4 regions of the Brenneria tiliae genome follow, and region 4 is predicted to be linked to each of the others. Evidence: predicted binding sites of a transcription regulator. Region 4 holds the regulator's gene; each other region holds the start of a gene.
What was found. Region 4 encodes PurR, which represses purine synthesis genes. Its sites were predicted from a motif close to CANGCAAACGTTTGCNTG; they were not measured.
Positions count from the first base shown of each region.

Region 1 (5,333 bases), on a different contig from region 4:
TGACAATGGAGATGCCCAAGCCGCTGCCGGACTTCTCCTGTCCCGGCGGGCGAAAAAAGCGTTCGCCGACCCGCGCCAATACCGCGTCGTCGATGCCCGGCCCCTCATCGCTAACCTGAATACACCGCGCCGTGAGCGTCAGCGTTACCGTTCCGCCCTGGTGGCTGTAGCGAATGGCGTTATCAAGCAGATTGCGAATCAGCAGCGTCAGCAGCAATGGGTGCCCCTGACGGACGACGGGATCTTTCGGCACCTCCAGCTTCAGTTCAATGCCTGCCGCCTGCGCTTTATGGTAATGGTCGATAACCATTTGCTGCAGCAGCGCCTGGAGTTCCACCGGCTGCTGCCCGTCGGCGAACGATTCCGAGTCAAGCCGCGACAGCGTTAACAGTTGCTCCACCAGCCGCGTGGCGCGATCGATCCCCTCGTCCAGATTGTTCAGCGCATGGCGGCGCACGGGTTCGTCATCGTGCGCCAACTGCGCCAATTCCGTCTGCACCTTCAGCGCGGCCAGCGGGCTGCGTAATTCATGCGCGGCGTCCGCGGTAAAGCGGCGCTCGCGCAGCAGCATCTCGCCGATGCGCACGAACAGGCTGTTAAGTTCATCCACCAGCGGGCGTACTTCCTGCGGAACGGCGTGGGTATCCAGCGGGGCGTCATCTTCCGGCGGACGTCGGCGAAGCTGCGTGGCGAGGCGTTTCAGCGGCGACAGTTCGCGGGAAACCAGCCAGAACATCAACAGCAGCATAACCGGCAGGGCAAACAGCCAGGGCAGGAGGTTGGTCTTGACGAGCCCCAGCGCCATATCCTGACGGTATTCCCACTCCTGGCCGACCACCACCACATAACGATTATCCGCCGTGGCCAGCCATACCATGCGCCACCGGTCGTTATCATCGCGCAGCCTGCCGTTGGTGAAGCCGTTTTGCGCGTAGTCGAAGATAAAATCTTTGCCGTTCTCGCCGTCATTCAGCGCCATTTTGCCGTCGCGGGTAAAAATGGCGAAAGCCAGCGCGTCGTCTTCCTGTTCCCCGCGCCTTTCGCGCACCAGGCTTTTGGTTTTCGGCAGGGAGGGGGAATCCACCACGATTTCATCCGGATGCATGGTGGCCAGCCGCTTGGCGAACAGCATCTGCTGGGTATCGAACAGCTCATTGATATGCTCGCGGGTTTGATGCCACGACAGGATCCCGGCGGCGCACCAGCAAAGCAGCGTCAGCAGGACAAAACCGGCGATCAGCCGTAAACGCAGGCTGAGGCGCGTCATGGCGCCGCTCCCAGAATATAGCCGACGCCGTGCACCGTGCGGATAAATTCGCCGCCCAGTTTTTTACGCAGGTGGTGAATATGCACTTCCACGGCGTTGCTGGAAACGTCGTCGTCCCATCCGTAGAGCTTTTCCTCCAACTGCGAGCGGGTCAGCACCCGCTGGGGGTTCATCAGGAACAGCTCAAGCAGCGCCAGCTCGCGGGATTTAAGCGCCACCGGCTGATTATTGCAGGTAACGGTGCGGGAACCCGGTTCAAGGGATACCGCGCCGTGGGTCAGCGTGGGCTGTAATTGACCGTGCCGGCGGCGGATTAACGCCTGCAGGCGCGCGGCAACCTCCGCCAGGGCAAAAGGTTTGCACAGATAGTCGTCGGCGCCCGACTGCAGGCCTGCAACGCGCTGTTCCAGCGCGTCCCGCGCGGTGAGGATCAATACCGGCTCATCCTGTCCGGCCTGACGCCACTGGCGCAGGATGTCCAGCCCGTCTATTTCCGGCAGACTCAAATCAAGGATCACCGCGTCATAGGGCGCGGCTTGCAGCGCGACCCGTCCGGCCTTGCCCTGCATAAACCAGTCAACGCTAAAGCCCAGCTTAATCAGTCCGGCCTTGATGCCGTCGCCAATCAGACGATCGTCTTCTATCAACAGTATTCTCATCACCGCCCACCCTATTTGTATAGGGTGATGTTATACGGTTTAACGCGCCGGATTGACAACCGGAAAAGCCATAAACGGGTGATGATCCACAGGATTGATAAATATAAGAGAAACTGAACTATCCTTAAGATTCTGTTAAGAACATTTTGTTTTACTCGTCGCGTCAGACAAACAACGCGCAGTTTTACTGCACGACGACAAGCGAGAAATAAGGAAACGATGCTATGAAAAAGACAGCCGCTGTATTCGCTATCGCTGCGTTATGTTCCGCGCCGGTTTTCGCCGCCCAGAGCGGCGGAGGATTTTTGGATCCGAATGCCAAAACGACGCAACAACAGCCTGCCCAGGGCGGGTTTTCAGGCCCTAACGGCAGCGTAACCACGGTCGCGAAAGCGAAAGAGCTGAAAGACGACAGCTGGGTTACCCTGCGCGGCAATATCGAGCAGCGCGTCGGGGATGAAGATTACCTGTTCCGCGATGAAACCGGCACCATCACGGTTGAAATCGATGATAAATATTGGAATGGGCAGTCCGTCTCCCCGCAAGATAAAGTTGAACTGCAGGGCGAGCTCGATAAGGGCTTCAATTCTGCCGAGCTGGACGTCAAACAGGTAAAGAAAATCCAGTAATCGACCGCTGACGCCCTCGATTAAGGAACGGCAAACAGGGGATGAAGGGAGCCCATCCCCTGTTTCCCCTGATGCTTATCCAACCCTTTCTATTTGATGCAACCGCCCCGCATTCGCCGTTTTATTTTTTCGCCAACGAAACGTTTCGATAACGATCACATTTTTGCTATTTCCTTTTTGCCTTTCCGCGTTGTCTCTTTCTACAATGCTTACCAGCGAAACGTTTCGCTGGCGAGATAAAGAACATGAAAAAAGCGGTATTACTACATTCTGAGGTTTCCGCGCTTATTTCCCGGCTGGGGCATACCGATCGGCTGGTTATCGGCGACGCCGGTTTACCCATCCCCGATACCACTACCCGTATCGATCTGGCGTTAACCCACAACGTGCCGACTTTTTTACAGGTGGTTGCGGCGGTAACCAGCGAGATGCAGGTTGAAGCGGCGATCCTGGCGCAGGAAATTATCGAAAAAAATCCTCAACTCCATAAAGCGTTACTTGATCAGCTAAAACAACTCGAGCTGCACCAGGGAAACTCCATTGAAGTGCATTATGTCAGTCATGAAGATTTTAAGATCCAAAGCGGAAAAAGCCGGGCGGTCATTCGCAGCGGGGAATGTTCCCCGTATGCCAATGTCATCCTTTGCGCCGGCGTAACGTTCTGAGGAATCGATGCAACCTTTACTGCAACTGCAAGGAATCAATAAGGCGTTTCCCGGCGTTAAGGCGCTTTCCGGCGCCGCATTGAACGTTTACCCGGGGAAAGTCATGGCGCTGGTGGGGGAGAACGGCGCCGGCAAGTCCACCATGATGAAGGTGTTGACCGGCATCTATAACAAAGACGCCGGCAGCGTGCGTTTTCTGGGAAACGAAGTGGATTTCAGCGGTCCCAAAGCCTCCCAGGAAGCGGGGATCGGCATTATCCATCAGGAGCTTAACCTGATCCCCCAACTGACGATCGCGGAAAACATCTTTCTCGGCCGTGAATTTACCAACCGTTTTGGCCGCATCGACTGGAAAAAGATGTATCAGGAAGCGGACAAACTGCTGAAGCGGCTTAATCTGCGCTATGACAGCCGGCGCACGGTGGCGGAACTGTCGATTGGCGATCAGCAAATGGTTGAAATCGCCAAGGTGCTGAGCTTTGAATCGAAAGTCATCATTATGGATGAACCCACCGATGCCCTGACCGATACCGAAACCGCGTCGTTATTCAGCGTAATTAAAGAGCTACAGGCCGAGGGGCGCGGCATTGTCTATATTTCCCACCGTCTGAAAGAAATTTTCGAAATATGCGACGACGTCACCGTGTTCCGCGACGGTCAGTTTATCGGCGAACGCCCGGTCAGCGAGCTGCAGGAAGAACGGCTGATTGAAATGATGGTGGGGCGCAAGCTTGAAGAGCAATATCCGCGCCTGAACCAGGCGCCGGGAGCGGTTCGCCTGCTGGTGAAAAATCTTTCCGGGCCGGGCGTGGAAGACGTCAGTTTTACCGTACGCAAAGGGGAAATTCTTGGCGTGGCCGGGCTGATGGGCGCCGGCCGCACCGAATTGATGAAGATCCTTTACGGCGCGCTGCCGCGCACGGCGGGCTACGTGGCGCTGGACGGCCGCGAAGTGGTAACCCGCAGGCCGCAGGATGGCCTGGCGAACGGCATTGTCTATATTTCCGAAGACCGCAAACGCGACGGGCTGGTATTAGGCATGTCGGTTAAAGAGAACATGTCGTTGACCGCGCTGCGCTACTTCAGTCATGGCGGCGGGAGGCTTAAGCATCCCGAAGAGCAGCTGGCGGTGGGCGATTTTATCCGTCTGTTCAATATCAAAACCCCGTCCATGGAACAGCCTATCGGGCTGCTGTCCGGCGGGAATCAGCAAAAAGTCGCCATCGCCCGCGGCTTGATGACCCGCCCTAACGTACTGATTCTCGATGAGCCGACGCGCGGGGTCGACGTGGGGGCGAAGAAAGAAATTTATCAGTTAATCAATCAGTTCAAACAAGAAGGGCTGAGCATCATACTGGTGTCGTCCGAAATGCCCGAAGTATTGGGAATGAGCGATCGCGTTATCGTGATGCACGAAGGCCGTTTAAGCGGTGAATTTTCCATTGAACAAGCCACCCAGGAAGCGCTGATGGCCGCGGCCGTTGGTAAGCAATACGGCGTAAAGCAGGAGTAAGTCAGACATGAGTTCCCAATCTATCGCGGCAAAGCGCTGGTTCAGCAAAGAGTGGCTTTTGGAGCAGAAATCGCTGATTGCCCTGCTGATCCTTATTGCGGTGGTGTCCGCCATGAGCCCCAACTTTTTCACCCTGAACAATTTGTTCAATATTCTGCAGCAAACCTCGGTGAACGCCATTATGGCCGTGGGAATGACCCTGGTTATTCTCACCTCCGGCATCGATCTTTCCGTCGGGTCTTTGCTGGCGCTGACCGGCGCGGTCGCCGCCTCGATTGTCGGCCTTGAGGTTAATGCGCTGTTGGCGGTTTTCGGGGCGCTGGCGCTGGGCGCGCTTATCGGCGCCGGAACCGGCGTCATTGTTTCCAAAGGCAAGGTTCAGGCGTTTATCGCCACGCTGGTGATGATGCTGCTGCTGCGCGGCGTCACCATGGTTTACACCAACGGTAGCCCGATCAACACCGGCTTTTCCGATGTGGCGGACGCTTTCGGCTGGTTCGGCATCGGCCGTCCGCTAGGCATTCCTACGCCGATCTGGATCATGGCCGTGGTATTTGCGGCGGCCTGGTACATGCTGCATCACACCCGGTTAGGCCGATA
Region 1 is NZ_JAKPCB010000101.1:3,431-8,763, reverse strand. It holds gene qseC (quorum sensing histidine kinase QseC) at 1-1,267, opposite strand, end outside; gene qseB (quorum sensing response regulator transcription factor QseB) at 1,264-1,926, opposite strand; gene MFP24_RS16950 (YgiW/YdeI family stress tolerance OB fold protein) at 2,151-2,555, shown strand; gene rbsD (D-ribose pyranase) at 2,801-3,220, shown strand; gene rbsA (ribose ABC transporter ATP-binding protein RbsA) at 3,228-4,733, shown strand; gene rbsC (ribose ABC transporter permease) at 4,741-5,333, shown strand, end outside.
Region 1: rbsD (D-ribose pyranase) is a predicted target of PurR. The motif match lies at 2,769-2,786, and genes of this name have one in related genera.

Region 2 (5,333 bases), on a different contig from region 4:
GGCTTATCCGCTCCGGCACCCCTTTTGCCATTGAAACCCTGATGAGCGTGGCCGCGGTCGGCGCATTACTGATTGGCGCCGCCACGGAAGCCACGGTCGTGCTGCTGCTCTTTATGCTGGGCGAACAGTTGGAGTCCTATGCCGCCCACCGCGCCCGTCGAGGGGTCAGCGCCTTAATGGCGTTGATCCCCGAAGAGGCCACGGTGGTCAGAAATGAACGCCGCGTCCGCGTGCCGATCGCCCAGCTGTTTCCCGGCGATATTATTGAAGTCGCTCCCGGCGACCGGCTGCCGGCCGATGCCGTATTGCTGACCGCCGGCGCCAGTTTTGACGAAAGCGCGCTGACCGGGGAGTCGGTTCCGGTTGAACGGGTACGGGACGAGAAGGTGGCGGCGGGCTGCCTGTGCGTTGACCGGATGGTGCAGCTGCGGGTGGTTTCAACGCCGGGCAATAGCGCGATTGACCGTATTCTGCAATTGATCGAACAGGCGGAAGAGCGCCGGGCGCCGATAGAGCGCTTCCTCGATCGTTTCAGCCGTTACTACACGCCGGCTATTATGCTGCTGTCGTTGCTGGTTATTCTGATTCCGCCGCTGTTGCTGGCGCAGCCCTGGCAGGAATGGATCTACCGCGGGTTGACGCTGTTGCTGATCGGCTGTCCCTGCGCGCTGGTGATATCCACCCCGGCGGCGGTCGCTTCCGGCCTTGCCGCGGCGACCCGCCAGGGGGCGCTGATTAAGGGCGGGGCGGCGCTGGAGTCGCTGGGCGGCATCCGTACCGTCGCCTTTGATAAAACCGGCACGCTGACCGAAGGCAAACCGCAGGTTACGGATATTGTGCCCGCCGCCGGCGTCAGCGAGGCCGCTCTGCTGGCGCGTACCGCGGCGGTGGAGTCGGGTTCGCGCCATCCGCTGGCGAAAGCCATCGTGCGGCGGGCGCTGGCGGCGAGCGCGTTTCTGCCCGTCGCGGAGCAGCGGGGGATGCTGGCGGGCATCGGCGTGGCGGGGACGATCGCCGGCAAACGCCTTCAGGTCAGCTCCCCGGCCAGGCTGGCGGCAGGCACGCTGGATGCTGACTGGCGGCAACGCGTCGATGCCTTGGAAAATGAAGGGAAAACGGTGGTGGTGGTGCAGGAGGAGAGCCGCGTGCTCGGTTTGCTGGCGCTGCGGGATACGCTGCGTAGCGATGCGCGATCCGCGCTGGGTCGGCTCCAGGCGCTGAATATCCGCTGCGTGATGCTGACCGGGGACAACCCGCGAGCCGCCGCGGCCATCGCCGGCGAGCTGGGCATTGATTTCCGCGCCGGTTTGCTGCCGGCGGATAAAGTGACGGCCATCGGCGAACTTAATCGGCAACGTCCCACCGCCATGGTGGGGGACGGCATTAACGACGCCCCGGCGATGAAGGCGGCGACCATCGGCATCGCCATGGGCAGCGGCACGGACGTGGCGCTGGAAACCGCCGACGCCGCCTTGACCCACAGCCGTCTGGATGGGCTGGCCGCGATGATCCGGCTGTCGCGGGCGACGAACCGCAATATTCGCCAAAACGTTACCATCGCCCTGGGGCTGAAAGCGCTGTTTCTCATCACCAGCATTATGGGGATCACCGGGCTGTGGCTGGCGGTGCTGGCGGACTCCGGCGCCACGGCGCTGGTTACCGCCAACGCGCTGCGCTTGCTGAAGAAACGGGACGGGTAAAGGCGGTCAGGCTGTTGGCAAAGCACCGGGCTTTGCCGGCACGCGGCGCTTATCCCCCTTTGCGCAGCAAATACCGATACGGCAATTGCTCGGTGACCTGCGCCAGCAGCTCGTGCTCCATATAACGGCAGAAACCGGGAATATCGCGGGTGGTCGCCGGGTCGTCCGCCAGCACCAGCAGCGTTTGCCCGGTCGCCATCTGGCGTACCGCTTTGCGTACCATCATCACGGGTTCCGGGCAGCGCAGCCCCTGGGCGTCAAGGGTTATGTCGGGATTGGCGAAGAGGTCGGTCATCAGGGCTCTCGGTGATAGATGGCAATAAAAACCGCCATAGTTTACGCCGGGGATTTTTCGGCGCAAGCCGCGACAACGTTTGCGTAAAAAACAACCATTGCATTGCCGAAGCAAATGCGTATTATGCGCCGCAAGCGGCGGCCCGGAAGGGCGGCGGCTAAAAAAGAGCAGGACGTTTCTTGGGTTCCCTCACCCCAATAACCAAAAAGGTCGCATATATGTATGGTTTTACTCCCCGGCAGCGGCTTGCGGCGCTGATCTGGCTTGCGTTGTTTCATATTCTGATCATTACTTCCAGTAATTATCTGGTACAGCTCCCGGTGTCGATTTTTGGTTTTCATACCACCTGGGGCGCCTTCACTTTTCCGTTTATTTTTCTGGCCACCGATCTGACCGTAAGGATCTTCGGCGCACCGCTGGCGCGGCGTATCATTCTGACCGTGATGGCGCCCGCCCTGCTGATCTCCTATCTGGTGTCGGCCCTGTTTTACCAGGGAGCGTGGCAGTCATTCGGCGCGCTGGGGCAGCTCAATATCATCGTGGCCCGCATCGCCTGCGCCAGCTTTATGGCGTACGTGCTGGGGCAGATTCTGGATGTGCACGTTTTCAACCGGCTGCGGCGGCGCAACGCCTGGTGGGTGGCCCCGGCGGTATCCACCGTCTTCGGCAACCTCTGCGATACGCTGGCCTTTTTCTTTATCGCCTTTTATCGCAGCAGCGATCCTTTTATGGCCGCCAACTGGATTGAAATCGCCCTGGTGGACTACACTTTCAAGCTGCTGATCAGCCTGCTTTTCTTCCTGCCGATGTATGGCGTTATGCTGAATATGGTGCTGAAACGCCTGAGCGAACAGCAGCCCGGCACGCCTTATCGTCCCGCGGCGAGTCGCCGCTAGGCCGGTATCGCAGCAATAGACGGCCGCAAACTGGCTGTTTTTACCGATCGAATAGCGTGCGATAATGTTTTATCCGTTCCAATAAAAAGAGAAAGGGAACCCTAATGCCGAATGTAGTGAAATACCTCGCAATGAGCCTGTTGGTTGTTATGCTTGCCGCCTGCGACGGCGATGCGAAAGACGCCGCGCCGGCGCAGGACAAACCGGCGGCGGAAGCGGCGACCGGCCAGAATATTGAATTGCTGTCCGGCAAGGTTGCCTTTACCCTGCCGGCCGATATGAGCGATCAAAGCGGTAAACTGGGTACTCAGGCCAATAATATGCACGTTTACGCCAATGCCAGCGGGCAAAAGGCGGCGATCGTGATTCTGGGCGATAACACCACCGAAGAGTTATCGGTGCTGACGCAGCGTCTGGAAGATCAGCAGCGCACGCGTGACGCCAATCTCCAGGTGGTGACCAACAAAACCATCGAGGTGGACGGGCAGAAACTGCAACAGCTGGACAGCATTATCACCAGCAGCGGCCAGCAGGCTTATTCATCTGTGGTGCTGGGCAAGGTGGACGATCGTCTGCTGACGCTGCAAATTACGCTGCCGGCGGATAACCAGCAGCAGGCGCAGGCCGAAGCGGAAAGCATTATTCAGACGCTGAAGCTGAAATAAGCCGTATCCCCTTCATTTTTCAGGCCGCAGGGTTCTCCTGCCGCCTGAAACCCATGGGGGAAACGCCGGTTGGAAAAAAACGCCGCTGGATGGCGCGTGATACCTGTCCGATAATTGGCGCTTCGCGTAATCCCCTCACCGAGCCGATTTGCGCATTCTTTTATTTTAACTTTTGATATCAATATAATGACCCGTTCTCCCCGATCGACAGCTTGGCTGCGCGTCGTCAGCCTTGCTTTGGCTGCGTTTATTTTTAACACCGCTGAATTTGTTCCCGTCGCTTTACTGTCCGACATTTCCGTCAGCTTTTCGATGAGCGCCGCGCAGGTGGGGTTAATCATCACCATCTATGCCTGGGTGGTGGGCGTCATGTCGCTGCCCTGTATGCTGCTTTCCAGCAATATGGAGCGTAAACGGCTGTTGATTAAGATTTTTATTCTGTTTGTCGCCAGCAATCTGTTATCCGGCCTGGCGTGGAACTTCTGGGTATTGGTGATCGCCCGTATCGGCGTGGCGCTGTCCCACGCGGTTTTCTGGTCGATAACGGCATCGCTGGCGGTGCGTCTGGCGCCCAGGGATAAAAAAGCGCAGGCGCTGAGCCTGCTGGCGACGGGAACCGCGCTGGCGATGGTGCTGGGCCTGCCTTTAGGCCGGGTGATCGGCCAGTATTTAGGCTGGCGCGTCACTTTTTCGATTATCGGCGCGGTTGCCGCTGTGGTTATGCTGGTGATGATGAAACTGTTGCCCGAGCTGCCCAGCAGTCATGCCGGTTCGCTGAAAAGCGTGCCGGAGCTGTTTAAACGGCCGGCGCTGCTCTGCGTCTATGGTTTAACGGTGGTGGTGGTCACCGCCCATTTTACCGCTTACAGCTACATCGAACCCTTTGTGCAAAAGGTGGCGTTGATGAGCGACGGCTTTATCACCGCGCTGCTGCTGCTATTCGGCGGCGCCGGGATCCTCGGCAGCATGCTGTTCAGCCGCTATAGCAACAAATATCCGGCGGGGTTTTTGATCGCCGCCATCGCGTTATTGTTCCTGTGCCTGCTGCTGCTGTTGCCGCTTTCCTTCAGTCGCGCCAGCCTGTCGCTGGTATGCTTCGTCTGGGGCGTGGCGATTATGGCCATCGGTCTGAGTATGCAGGTCAAAGTCCTGACGTTGGCCCCCGATGCGACGGACGTCGCCATGGCGCTGTTTTCCGGCATTTATAATGTCGGCATCGGCGGCGGCGCGTTGCTCGGCAATCAGGTGATTACCCACCTGAACCTGACGGAAATCGGTTTTATCGGCGCCGCGCTGGCGCTGATCGCGCTGGGATGGTGTATTTTTATTTTCAGGCGTTATGCTCAAGCTTTAGACAATTCGGTTATCAACTGATTGCCGGTTTTCAGGTGAGGGGGGTTATGGGGTCACAGTATGCGCGTCTGATTACCCTGGCGGCGATTGGGGCGACAACCGTCGCGCTCCTGTTGTTTATCATGAAGCTGTTTGCCTGGTGGTACACCGGGTCGGTGAGTCTGCTGGCGTCGCTGGTGGATTCTCTGGTGGATATCGCCGCGTCGCTGGTGAATCTTCTGGTGGTGCGCTACTCGCTGCAGCCGGCGGACCCCGAACATACGTTCGGCCACGGCAAGGCGGAGTCGCTGGCGGCGCTGGCGCAGAGCATGTTTATTTCCGGCTCCGCCCTGTTTCTTATTTTGACCGGCTTACAGCATACGATGACCCCCCGGACGCTGCACGCGCCGGAGGTGGGAATAGGGGTGACGGTTATCGCTTTAGC
Region 2 is NZ_JAKPCB010000092.1:122,398-127,730, forward strand. It holds gene MFP24_RS06720 (zinc/cadmium/mercury/lead-transporting ATPase) at 1-1,700, shown strand, start outside; gene tusA (sulfurtransferase TusA) at 1,750-1,995, opposite strand; gene MFP24_RS06730 (7-cyano-7-deazaguanine/7-aminomethyl-7-deazaguanine transporter) at 2,214-2,891, shown strand; gene MFP24_RS06735 (DcrB family lipoprotein) at 2,996-3,556, shown strand; gene MFP24_RS06740 (hypothetical protein) at 3,535-3,897, opposite strand; gene MFP24_RS06745 (sugar transporter) at 3,794-4,930, shown strand; gene fieF (CDF family cation-efflux transporter FieF) at 4,957-5,333, shown strand, end outside.
Region 2: tusA (sulfurtransferase TusA) is a predicted target of PurR. The motif match lies at 2,064-2,081, and genes of this name have one in related genera.

Region 3 (5,333 bases), on a different contig from region 4:
CCAGCGTACGCTTTAGCGATTTCGCCGGCACGCCGCAGCCAACGGAAGTCTGGGGCAGCCACTTTACGGCGCGAGTGGCCCCCGACGCCGTCAATAGCTGGCTAAGCCGCTATTTCCGGCGGCAGGTCCAGCTGCGCTGGGTGGGCGACAATCCATCACGCCGGGTTAAAAAACATCCCGACGTCGCGCTCTCTTTCGCCGACGGATACCCTTTCTTATTAATCAATGAAGCCTCTTTGCAGGCGCTGCGCCAACGCTGCCCGGCAGGCGTCAGGCTGGAGCAGTTCCGCCCTAATCTGGTGGTGGCCGGCGCCGCGGCGTTTGCCGAAGACAGCTGGCAAACCCTGCGGGTCGGCGAGGTGATTTTCGACGTCGCCAAACCCTGTAGCCGCTGCGTGCTGACCACGGTGAGTATTGAACGCGGCAGAAAACACCCGACGGCCGAGCCGCTGGCGACCCTGCAATCCTTCCGCAGCGCGGAAAACGGCGACGTCGATTTCGGCCTCAATCTTATTGCCCGCAACGGCGGCATTATCCGGGTCGGCGATACGCTGGAAGTGCTGGCGACCAAACCGCCGCGCCCTTATGGTTCAGGCAAAGTCGTGGAGAGCGTCGCGCTCAAACCGCAAGGCGAACGGGCGATAACCATTGAATATCGGGGACAAAGGCTGAAGGGAAACAATCAGCAAATCCTGCTGGAGCAGTTGGAGCAGCAAGGGGTGCGTATCCCCTATTCCTGCCGGGCCGGCATATGCGGCTGCTGTAAGCTGACGTTGGTCAGCGGAGAGGTTGCGGCACTCAAGGAAAGCGCCGTCGGCGAAAACGGCGCCATTCTCGCCTGCAGTTGCATTCCGCAAAGCGATATCAGCCTGCAATAAATAAAGACGCCGGGCGTTAGACCACGTTGGCGAACTGAAAAGGAGACGGCGTCTGTTCGTCCGCATCCTGAAGGGCGACGGGCAATAACCTGTCGTGCATGATTTTTATCGCATCCCCCAGCGCCATCATTTTGCCATTCAGCATCAGCTGTTCCTGAGCCAGCAGACACAGGCTGGCTTTATCGCCGGCCTCGGCGACCAGAAAATACGCCGCGTCATTATTTTCCGTCAGGCGAACCTGAACAATATCGCCGGTTTGCGGCGCGGGCGCAGCGCCTGAAGGCTGCTGCACAAAATGCCAGCTTTTGGGCATCAGCGGTTTGAGAAAACGGCTGGCGACCAGCGCGTTCAATATTAATTCGCCCTGAAGGTCGCGGCTCAATGCCATCTTTTGGCATTTTTCGTTATAGGTAAAAAATAAAGCCGCGTCTTCAACGCAGAATGCGCATTCATTAAAAGCATCCGGGGTTAGCATTTTAGACGGGAAACGCGAACGGAATAACATGCCGTTGGCGAGATCCAGCATCAGCCGATCGTGTTCGGTATCAAAATACCAGCGCCAGTTATCGTCAGGTTTCAACTTCATATTATTTACCCTTCGCCTTTTGTTACACCTATTAATAGGAAATGGCTGATTGCAAAACCTTGCAATAAAAAAACCGGCAGTTGTTGATAGCTTATTTATGCAAACGAGTAAAATATAGACTAGCCGGGGGAATAAATAAACCCCCCGGAGATAAATGAAAGGCAGAAATGATTAAATATGTGTCACGATATCTTTAATCAGTCGCGGACCGCGGAAAATAAAGCCGGAATATATCTGAATCAGGGTGGCGCCGGCATCCAGCTTTTCCCGAGCGGCAATCAGAGAATCAATACCGCCTACGCCGATAATCGGCAGGCGTCCGTCTAATTCCCGCGATAACCGACGGATAATTTCCGTACTGGACTGCTGTAAAGGACGACCGCTTAATCCCCCGGCCTGACCGCAGTAATTTAATCCCTGGATCAATTTTCGATCGAGCGTGGTATTGGTGGCGATCACCCCGTCGATGTTATGACGCACCAGGCTATCCGCTATCTGGATCAATTCTTCCTCGGAAAGATCCGGCGCGATCTTTACCGCGACCGGAACATATTTCTGATATTTCTCATTTAACTCGGCCTGCTTGTTTTTTATAGCCAGTAAAAGATCGTCCAGCGCCTCGCCATATTGCAGGCTGCGTAATCCCGGCGTATTAGGCGAAGAGATATTTATCGCAATATAGCCGGCATAAGGATAGATCTTATCCATGCAGATCAGATAATCCTCTTTCCCCTGCTCTACCGGCGTATCTTTATTTTTACCGATATTGATCCCTAATACGCCGCCGAAACGTGATTTTTTTACCTGCTCAACCAGATAGTCGACGCCCTGATTATTAAATCCCATGCGGTTAATCAGCCCTTCCGCTTCGACGATACGGAACAGTCTCGGCTTGTCATTTCCGGGTTGCGGACGCGGCGTTACGGTGCCCACTTCAATAAACCCGAACCCCATCGCGCCCAGCGCATCAATACAGTCGCCGTCTTTATCCAGCCCGGCGGCCAGGCCGAGCGGGTTTTTAAACGACAGCCCCATGCAGTTGACCGGCTTGGTGGGAACGGACTGACGGACGAGAAATTCGAGAGGGGTATTGGTGATACGGCGTAATTGCTGGAAGGTCAGTTCATGCGCTCGTTCTGGATCGAGCTGAAATAAAGCTTTCCTGATAACGGGATAGAACATATCGTCTCCTGAGATCCCCATTGCAAATAAACAAAGTCGGAATACGGCGAAATGGTAGTGCCATCACTGCGGAAAGTAAAACGTTTGCGCGCGGAGACCGGCGCTATTCCTTCTCAGGCAGGAATAGCTCACATGGAAAGTGCAGGTTGCTGATAAACCCACTCCGCCATAGTCATCCCGAACACCACCAGCAGTCATCCCCGCGCAGGCGGGGATCTCCCTCTGAAACCGTTGACAGCCATCGGCTGATTCCCGCCTGCGCGGGAATGACGGGGGTGTAAGTTGGTGGGGAATAACGGATTTGGCTTCGCTATTACCAATGGTTACTTTGTCAATGGTCTGACGCAGGCCAAACGGCCTGCGCATAGATCACTAGCGAACCCGGCTTTAATCCTGCAACGCTTTGCCGATCTTCTCGAACAGATCGCCGGACAGATTTTCCAGCGATTTTAACTGCTCCAGCGCCTGACGCATCAGCGCCTGCCGTTTGGCGTCGTAGCGTTTTAAACGAATTAAAGGCTCGATTAATCGCGCCGCGACCTGCGGGTTGCGGGTATTGAGATCGGTCAGGATCTCGGTCAGGAAGCGATAACCGCTGCCGTCTGGCGCGTGAAAGGCGGCGGGATTGGAGGCGGTAAAAGCGCCGATCAGCGCGCGCAGACGGTTGGGATTATTCAGGCTGAATGAACGATGCCGCTGTAGTTCGCGCACCCGCTCAAGCACATCCGCCGCCGGGCTGGTGGCCTGAAGGGTAAACCATTTATCCATCACCAGGCCGTCCTGATGCCAGCGCTCGTCAAAGTCGGCCAGCAACGCATCACGCACCGGCAACCGGGCGCTTACCGCGGCGGACAGCGCCGCCAGCGAGTCGGTCATGTTATCAGCCTGCCGATACTGCGCGTTCACCAGCTTATCCGCCTCGGCCTCATCGCCAAACGCCAGATAGTACAGGCAAATATTACGCAGGGCGCGTTTACCGATATCGCCGTGCTCAATACGGTATTGCGGCGTCAGGTTGGCGCGATAAACCGCCAGCCACTCATCCGCCATTTCTTTCGCCAGCGCCCGAACCAGGCCGTCGCGCACGGCGGCGATGGCCGTCGGATCGATGGTTTCGAACAGTTCGGCGATCTCATTTTCGCTCGGCAGCGTCAGGATCTGCGACGCCAGCATGGGATCCAGCTTATCGTCCAGCAAAATGGCGCGGAACGCGTCAACCACATGCATGGGCAATGAAAGCGCCTGCTGTTGCTGATAGCGGGAAACATTCAGCCGCAGGTAATTGGCCAGCAGGCTCTGCGCCGCGTCCCAGCGGGAAAACGCGTTGCTGGCGTGGCGCATCAGAAAGGTCAGCTGCGCGTCGCTCCAGGCGTAGTTCAGTTTTACCGGCGCGGAGAACTCACGCAATAGAGAGGGAACCGGCTGGCAGGGAACCCGATCGAAAATAAAGGTCTGTTCAGCTTCGGTAACGTTCAATACCGAGGACACCGGCTGCCCGTTTCTTTGCAGCGGGATCGCCTCTCCTTGAGCATCGTACAGTTCAATATCCAGCGGAATATGCAGCGGCAGCTTCGGCTGCTTGTCGGCGCCTACCGGCGTCGCCTGGGCGACGTGCAGCACATACTGCTGGGATTGCGCATCGTAATCGTCGCGGATGGTCAGCACCGGGGTGCCCGACTGGCTGTACCAGCGGCGGAACTGTCTCAGATCCACGCCGGAGGCGTCTTCCATCGCCTGAACAAAATCGTCGCAGGTCGCCGCGCTGCCGTCATGGCGCTCAAAGTAGAGCCGCATGCCCGCCTGGAATTTTTCCTCGCCCAGCAGGGTGTGCAGCATGCGGATCACTTCCGATCCTTTTTCGTATACGGTCAGCGTATAGAAGTTGTTCATTTCTATCACCTGATCGGGACGAATCGGGTGCGACATCGGGCTGGCGTCCTCGGCAAACTGCGCTCCTCTCATCACCCGCACATTATCAATGCGGTTAACCGCGCGGGAACCCAGATCGGAGCTGAACTCCTGATCGCGGAACACCGTCAGCCCTTCTTTCAGGCTAAGTTGGAACCAGTCGCGGCAGGTCACGCGGTTGCCGGTCCAGTTATGGAAATATTCATGGCCGATCACCGCTTCAATATTCAGATAATCTTTATCGGTGGCGGTTTCGGCCTTGGCCAGCACATATTTGGAGTTGAATACGTTTAGCCCCTTATTTTCCATCGCCCCCATATTGAAGAAATCCACCGCGACAATCATATAGATGTCGAGGTCATACTCCAGTCCGAAGCGGGTTTCGTCCCACTTCATGGCGTTCTTCAACGAGGCCATGGCCCAGTCGGCGCGGTCCAGATTGCCGCGATCGACGTACAGCTCAAGCGCCACCTCGCGGCCGGAGCGAGTGGTAAAACGATCCTCCAGAAGATCAAAATCCCCGGCGACCAGCGCAAACAGATAACAGGGCTTGGGGAAGGGATCCTGCCATTCGATCCAATGCCGGCCGTCGGCCAGCTCACCCTGGGCAATCCGGTTGCCGTTGGAAAGCAGATAGGGATAGCGCGACCTGTCGGCGGTGATGCGCGTGGTGAATTTCGCCAGCACGTCCGGGCGATCCAGGTAGTAGGTAATATGGCGGAAACCTTCCGCCTCGCACTGCGTGCACAGCGCGTCGCCGGACTGGTACAACCCTTCCA
Region 3 is NZ_JAKPCB010000103.1:273,648-278,980, reverse strand. It holds gene MFP24_RS22085 (YcbX family protein) at 1-878, shown strand, start outside; gene MFP24_RS22080 (cell division protein ZapC) at 895-1,464, opposite strand; gene pyrD (quinone-dependent dihydroorotate dehydrogenase) at 1,636-2,646, opposite strand; gene pepN (aminopeptidase N) at 3,034-5,333, opposite strand, start outside.
Region 3: pyrD (quinone-dependent dihydroorotate dehydrogenase) is a predicted target of PurR. The motif match lies at 2,720-2,737, and genes of this name have one in related genera.

Region 4 (5,333 bases):
TCCGCAGCTTGGCAATTTAGGTGAACCTTTCATATACAGTAGAATCGGGTTTTCAGCGATCTGGCGCTGAATCTTTTCAATTGTCGTTGTCGTCATTCTCTCGCTTCCTCAAACCTTTAGGATGGCTAACGTCACTTTCTTTACATCAGATGAGCCATTACGGCGCCATCCACTCAACGTTATTGTACCGAGGGCGGCAGCCACAAAAAAACGCTATTTTTTATGTGGGTATATTTTCGCCGCGGTGCGGGCCTTATGGGATGAAATTCACGGCGGCAGTGACGATAAATCCACCGAAAAAACCACCATTAACTTTTTTTCACTATTTTGTATGAAGAAAAGAGAGATTCCCACTGTTTTATAATGCCGTTTTCGGGAATACTGTGCGCCATTGGCGATTTAAGGACTATTACCGATCGTTGCTATCATGCGCTTATTTACCGGCCTCTTTATATTATGTTTCAGCCCCCTGTTGGTGAATTTAGCGCAGGCGGCGCCTTATACGCCGAATTCGGCGCCGCAAAAATCCGCGCTGAACGGCGCGCAAGCCAATGCAGGCGCCGATAAGGCTAAAACACCCCGCGCCGCCAAGCATCAACGGCAGCAGGCGTCGTCAAGAACGACGGGCGGCACGCCGGCGCTGGTGCGAAAAAACCTTAAAAAATTGCCGCCGGAAACCCGCCACAGGCTTTACTCCGCACGCTCCAAAACCAAAGCCGCGCTGCAAGACAAAACGGGAACAGGACTGGCGCTGAGCGAGGCGCATAAAAAACGCTATCAGCATGCCAAATTAACGGCGATGAATAAGCTGATGGGCCAGATGGGTAAACCTTATCGCTGGGGAGGCGCATCGCCGTTCACCGGCTTTGACTGCAGCGGTCTGGTTTATTACGCCTATAAAGACGTGGTCAAAATCCCTATCCCGCGCACGGCGAATGAAATGTACCACCTGCGCGACGCGGCGCCGATTAACAAAAACGAGCTGGAGAGCGGCGATCTGGTGTTCTTTCGCATCAACAAGCGCGGCGCGGCCGATCACGTCGGGGTTTATCTGGGAGAGGGGAAATTCATTCAGTCACCGCGTAGCGGCGCGGATATTCGTATCAGTAAATTGAACGAGGATTACTGGCGGGAGCACTATGTCGGCGCACGCCGCGTGGTCACTCCCCAGACCGTTCGCTAACCGGCTCGGGGTCAGCGCCTGCGCGCAAATAATGCGGACGGGTTTTACGCTTAAAACCCGTCCGCGAAGATAAAAAAGAGGCTCGGCCCAGGGCCGGTTAATTCAGTACGGCGGTAAAGCTAAATACGATGATCATCGCCAACGCACCAATGGTGGTCAACAACGACATCTTCAGGTCAGTATCCATAGGCGTCTCCTTTTTTGCGCACACCCATTATCAAAAGAAAGTATCGACCGTCCTGGGAAGATTCAACCAAACTTCAGGGTAAAACTGCATATCACGATTGCCAGTCTTCCATAGTTTGAGAAAAAAATCTCATACCGGCGTCTCGCTAATAGTATAAATTACCGCTTCCACTTTTGCGGCAAATCGGACAAAATCCGCTGTTTGACGACACGCCGCGTATTGGTCGAACAACGCCAGCCTTGCCCCTTCAGGTGTAACATTCGGCATTCTCCTTCTGAAACCCTGTTTTTTTTATCTGGGAAGAGAACATTAAACGCAGGCAAACGATTAACAATATACTTACGACTGTAATAAGTCGTTTCAGGAGTCATTTTTACATGGCAACGATCAAAGATGTGGCAAAACGTGCTGGCGTTTCTACCACAACCGTATCGCACGTGATCAACAAAACACGTTTCGTCGCCGAAGAGACCAGGGCCGCCGTCAGGACGGCAATCAAGGAATTACACTATTCACCCAGTGCCGTCGCCCGCAGCCTTAAAGTCAATCACACCAAATCCATTGGGTTGCTGGCGACCTCAAGCGAAGCCCCCTACTTCGCTGAAATCATCGAAGCCGTCGAAAACAGCTGTTACGCCAAAGGCTACACGCTGATTTTGTGTAACTCACATAACAATCTCGATAAACAGCGCGCCTATCTTTCCATGCTGGCCCAAAAACGCGTCGATGGCTTGCTGGTCATGTGCGCGGAATACCCGCCTGAATTGCTCGCCATGCTGAAAGACTATCGCAACATTCCGATGGTGGTCATGGACTGGGGGCAGGCCCACAGCGATTTTACCGATACCATTATTGATAACGCTTTTGAGGGCGGCTATATGGCGGGCCGCTATCTTATCGAGCGCGGCCATCGGGATATCGGCGCCATTCCCGGCATTCAGGAACGGAATACCGGCAGCGGGCGCTATCTTGGATTTTTAAAAGCGCTGAAAGACGCCGATATTCAGATTCACGATGAATGGATCGTTCAGGGAGATTTCGAGCCCGAATCCGGCTATAAGGCGATGCAGCAGATTCTGGCGCAGAAACATCGGCCGACGGCGGTGTTCTGCGGCGGGGATATTATGGCCATGGGGGCAATCTGCGCCGCCGATGAGCTGGGGCTGCGCGTTCCCCAGGATATTTCGGTCATCGGATACGACAATATCCGCCACTCCCGCTTTTTCACCCCGGCGCTGACCACCATCCATCAGCCCAAAGAACGGCTGGGGCAATCGGCTTTCGCCATGCTGCTGGACCGCATCACCAGCAAGCGGGAAGACGCGCAGACCATTGAGGTTCACCCTAGCCTTATCGAACGTCGTTCCGTGGCCGACGGTCCATTCCGCGATTACCGTCGTTACTCCTGAGAACGGAAACGCACGCCACGCCAACAATGCTTCGGCCAATTTATACTTGTACCTTGGCCGAAGCAGTCATAAACTGATCAGCAGTTTTTAGCACAACAATCATAAATTATCTTTTCACTATCCTTTGAGTGTTCAGCGCATAGGGAGTTTGCGTATTTATCTTAAGGATAAGTGCCTCTACGTGTTTGCGTACCGGCTTTTTTCTCTTCATTTTCCTCTGATATCCGGAGGGTAGACGATGGGTGATCCCACCGATACACCGCTTAATAGGTAATAATTGTCTATGCTTTCCTTGCGGGTACTTCGCGAGCAGCAAGGTAGGGAGAAGTTATGAGTTCATCATGTGTAGAGGATGTCGAGGAACTGGGTCGTCATCATACGTCCTGGTTCCAGATTGTGCGTGAAATGCTGGACATGGCCGATGTCAAAATCAACGGTTCCCGCCCTTTTGATATCAAGGTCAAGAATCCTGATTTCTTTAAACGCGTATTGCGCGAAGGATCATTGGGATTGGGTGAAAGCTATATGGACGGCTGGTGGGAATGTGAGCGGCTGGACGTTTTTTTCCATCGCATACTACGCGCCGGACTGGATGAAAAAATACCTCACCATCTGAAAGATATTTTGCGCGTCGCCGCCGCACGGCTGATGAATCTGCAATCCAAAAAACGCGCCTGGATAGTCGGCGAAGCGCATTATGATCTGGGTAACGACTTGTTTTCGCTGATGCTGGACCCCTATATGCAGTACTCCTGCGGCTACTGGAAACAGGCATCCACCCTGGAGCAGGCGCAGGAAGACAAACTGGAGATGATCTGCGAAAAGCTGCAGCTTCAGCCAGGAATGACGCTGCTGGATATCGGCTGCGGCTGGGGCGGATTGGCGGAATTCGCCGCACGCCGGTACGGCGTCTCCGTTTGGGGCGTCACTATTTCCAAAGAACAGCAAAAATTAGCCCAGCAGCGCTGCAAGGATCTCGACGTCACGATTTTGCTGCAGGACTATCGCGATCTGGATATGCAATTCGATCGGGTGGTTTCGGTGGGCATGTTCGAGCACGTCGGACCGCGTAACTACGACACCTATTTCCGGGTGGTCAGTAAAAATCTTAAGCCGGACGGGTTATTTTTACTGCACACCATCGGCGCCAAAAAAACCACCTCCGAAGTCGACCCGTGGATTAATAAATATATTTTCCCCAACGGCTGCATTCCTTCCGTACAACATATCGCCCATGCCAGCGAACCCTATATGCTGATGGAAGACTGGCATAACTTCGGCGCCGATTACGATCGCACCCTGATGGCCTGGCACCAGCGTTTCCAGCAGCATTGGCCGGAAATTTCCGATCGCTATTCCGCGCGATTCCGCCGTATGTTCAGCTACTACCTTAATGCCTGCGCCGGCGCGTTCCGCGCCCGCAATATTCAGCTGTGGCAGGTGCTGTTCAGCGTTAACGGCATCGAGGGCGGCGTACGGGTTCCGCGCTAAAATAGCAAACCGCCCCCCGCAAGCCGGACGCTTATCCAACCGGCGGGGGGCGGATTTACGCGTTACGCCTCGGGCAGCAGTTCGGACGCCTGTCGGCCGGCCAAGACCCGTTCCACCGTATCTACCACCGCCTGTGTCTGCGGATCAATTTCGATATTCACCCGCTGCCCCAGGCGCCGCTGTCCCAGCGTGGTGCGGTGCAGCGTCTCGGGAATCAAATGCACGCAGAAACGGTTGCGGGTAACTTCACCAATCGTCAGGCTGATCCCGTCAATGCCGATAAACCCTTTATGCAGCACATACTTCATCAGCGATTCGTCCGCCAGGCGGAACCAAATCTGATGGTTATTTTCTGAAACCAGAATCTTCACCACTTCCGCGGTACAGATAATATGACCGGACATAATATGCCCGCCGATCTCGTCGCCATATTTCGCCGCCCGCTCCAGGTTGACGGTATCGCCTGGGGTAATATCCCCCAGATTGGTCAGCCTCAGGGTTTCTTTCATCAAATCAAAACTGACGCGGTCGCCCTCCACCGAGGTTACCGTCAAGCAGCAGCCGTTATTGGCCACCGAAGCGCCGGGAACCAATCCCGGCAGTAATTCGGGCGGAAGTTGCACCACATGGGTACGGAAATTTGCTTTTTCATCGATGGACACCACCGGCGCGGTGCCTTGAACAATACCGGTAAACATCAGGCTTGCCTCTTAAAACGGTGTAAAGGAATAGCTGTCGGGCGATACCGCCGACGCGCGCATCGCTGATTGAAATAGGTCGCTATCATGCAGTGTGCCCCATATAAAGCTGAAAACCAAACCCCATTGCCAATAATCGCCGGGCATATTCACCGCAATGATGTCCACCGCTAATTTATTCGCCGGCAAGCTGGTTTACTTCTGGCGAGTCGTTACAATATCAACCTTATCGCTATCGGCAATATCATTGTTTTTATCCAGGTTTAATTATCCCGCTATCCGGTTGGTCAATTCAAGGAAGGTGTTTGTGCAGAAGTACCTGTCTGAAACGCGTAAGTTATTGGCGCTAGCGGTTCCTGTCATCA
Region 4 is NZ_JAKPCB010000090.1:11,294-16,626, reverse strand. It holds gene MFP24_RS04830 (Grx4 family monothiol glutaredoxin) at 1-96, opposite strand, end outside; gene MFP24_RS04825 (C40 family peptidase) at 428-1,183, shown strand; gene cydH (cytochrome bd-I oxidase subunit CydH) at 1,281-1,370, opposite strand; gene purR (HTH-type transcriptional repressor PurR) at 1,748-2,779, shown strand; gene cfa (cyclopropane fatty acyl phospholipid synthase) at 3,110-4,270, shown strand; gene MFP24_RS04805 (riboflavin synthase subunit alpha) at 4,333-4,968, opposite strand; gene MFP24_RS04800 (MATE family efflux transporter) at 5,276-5,333, shown strand, end outside.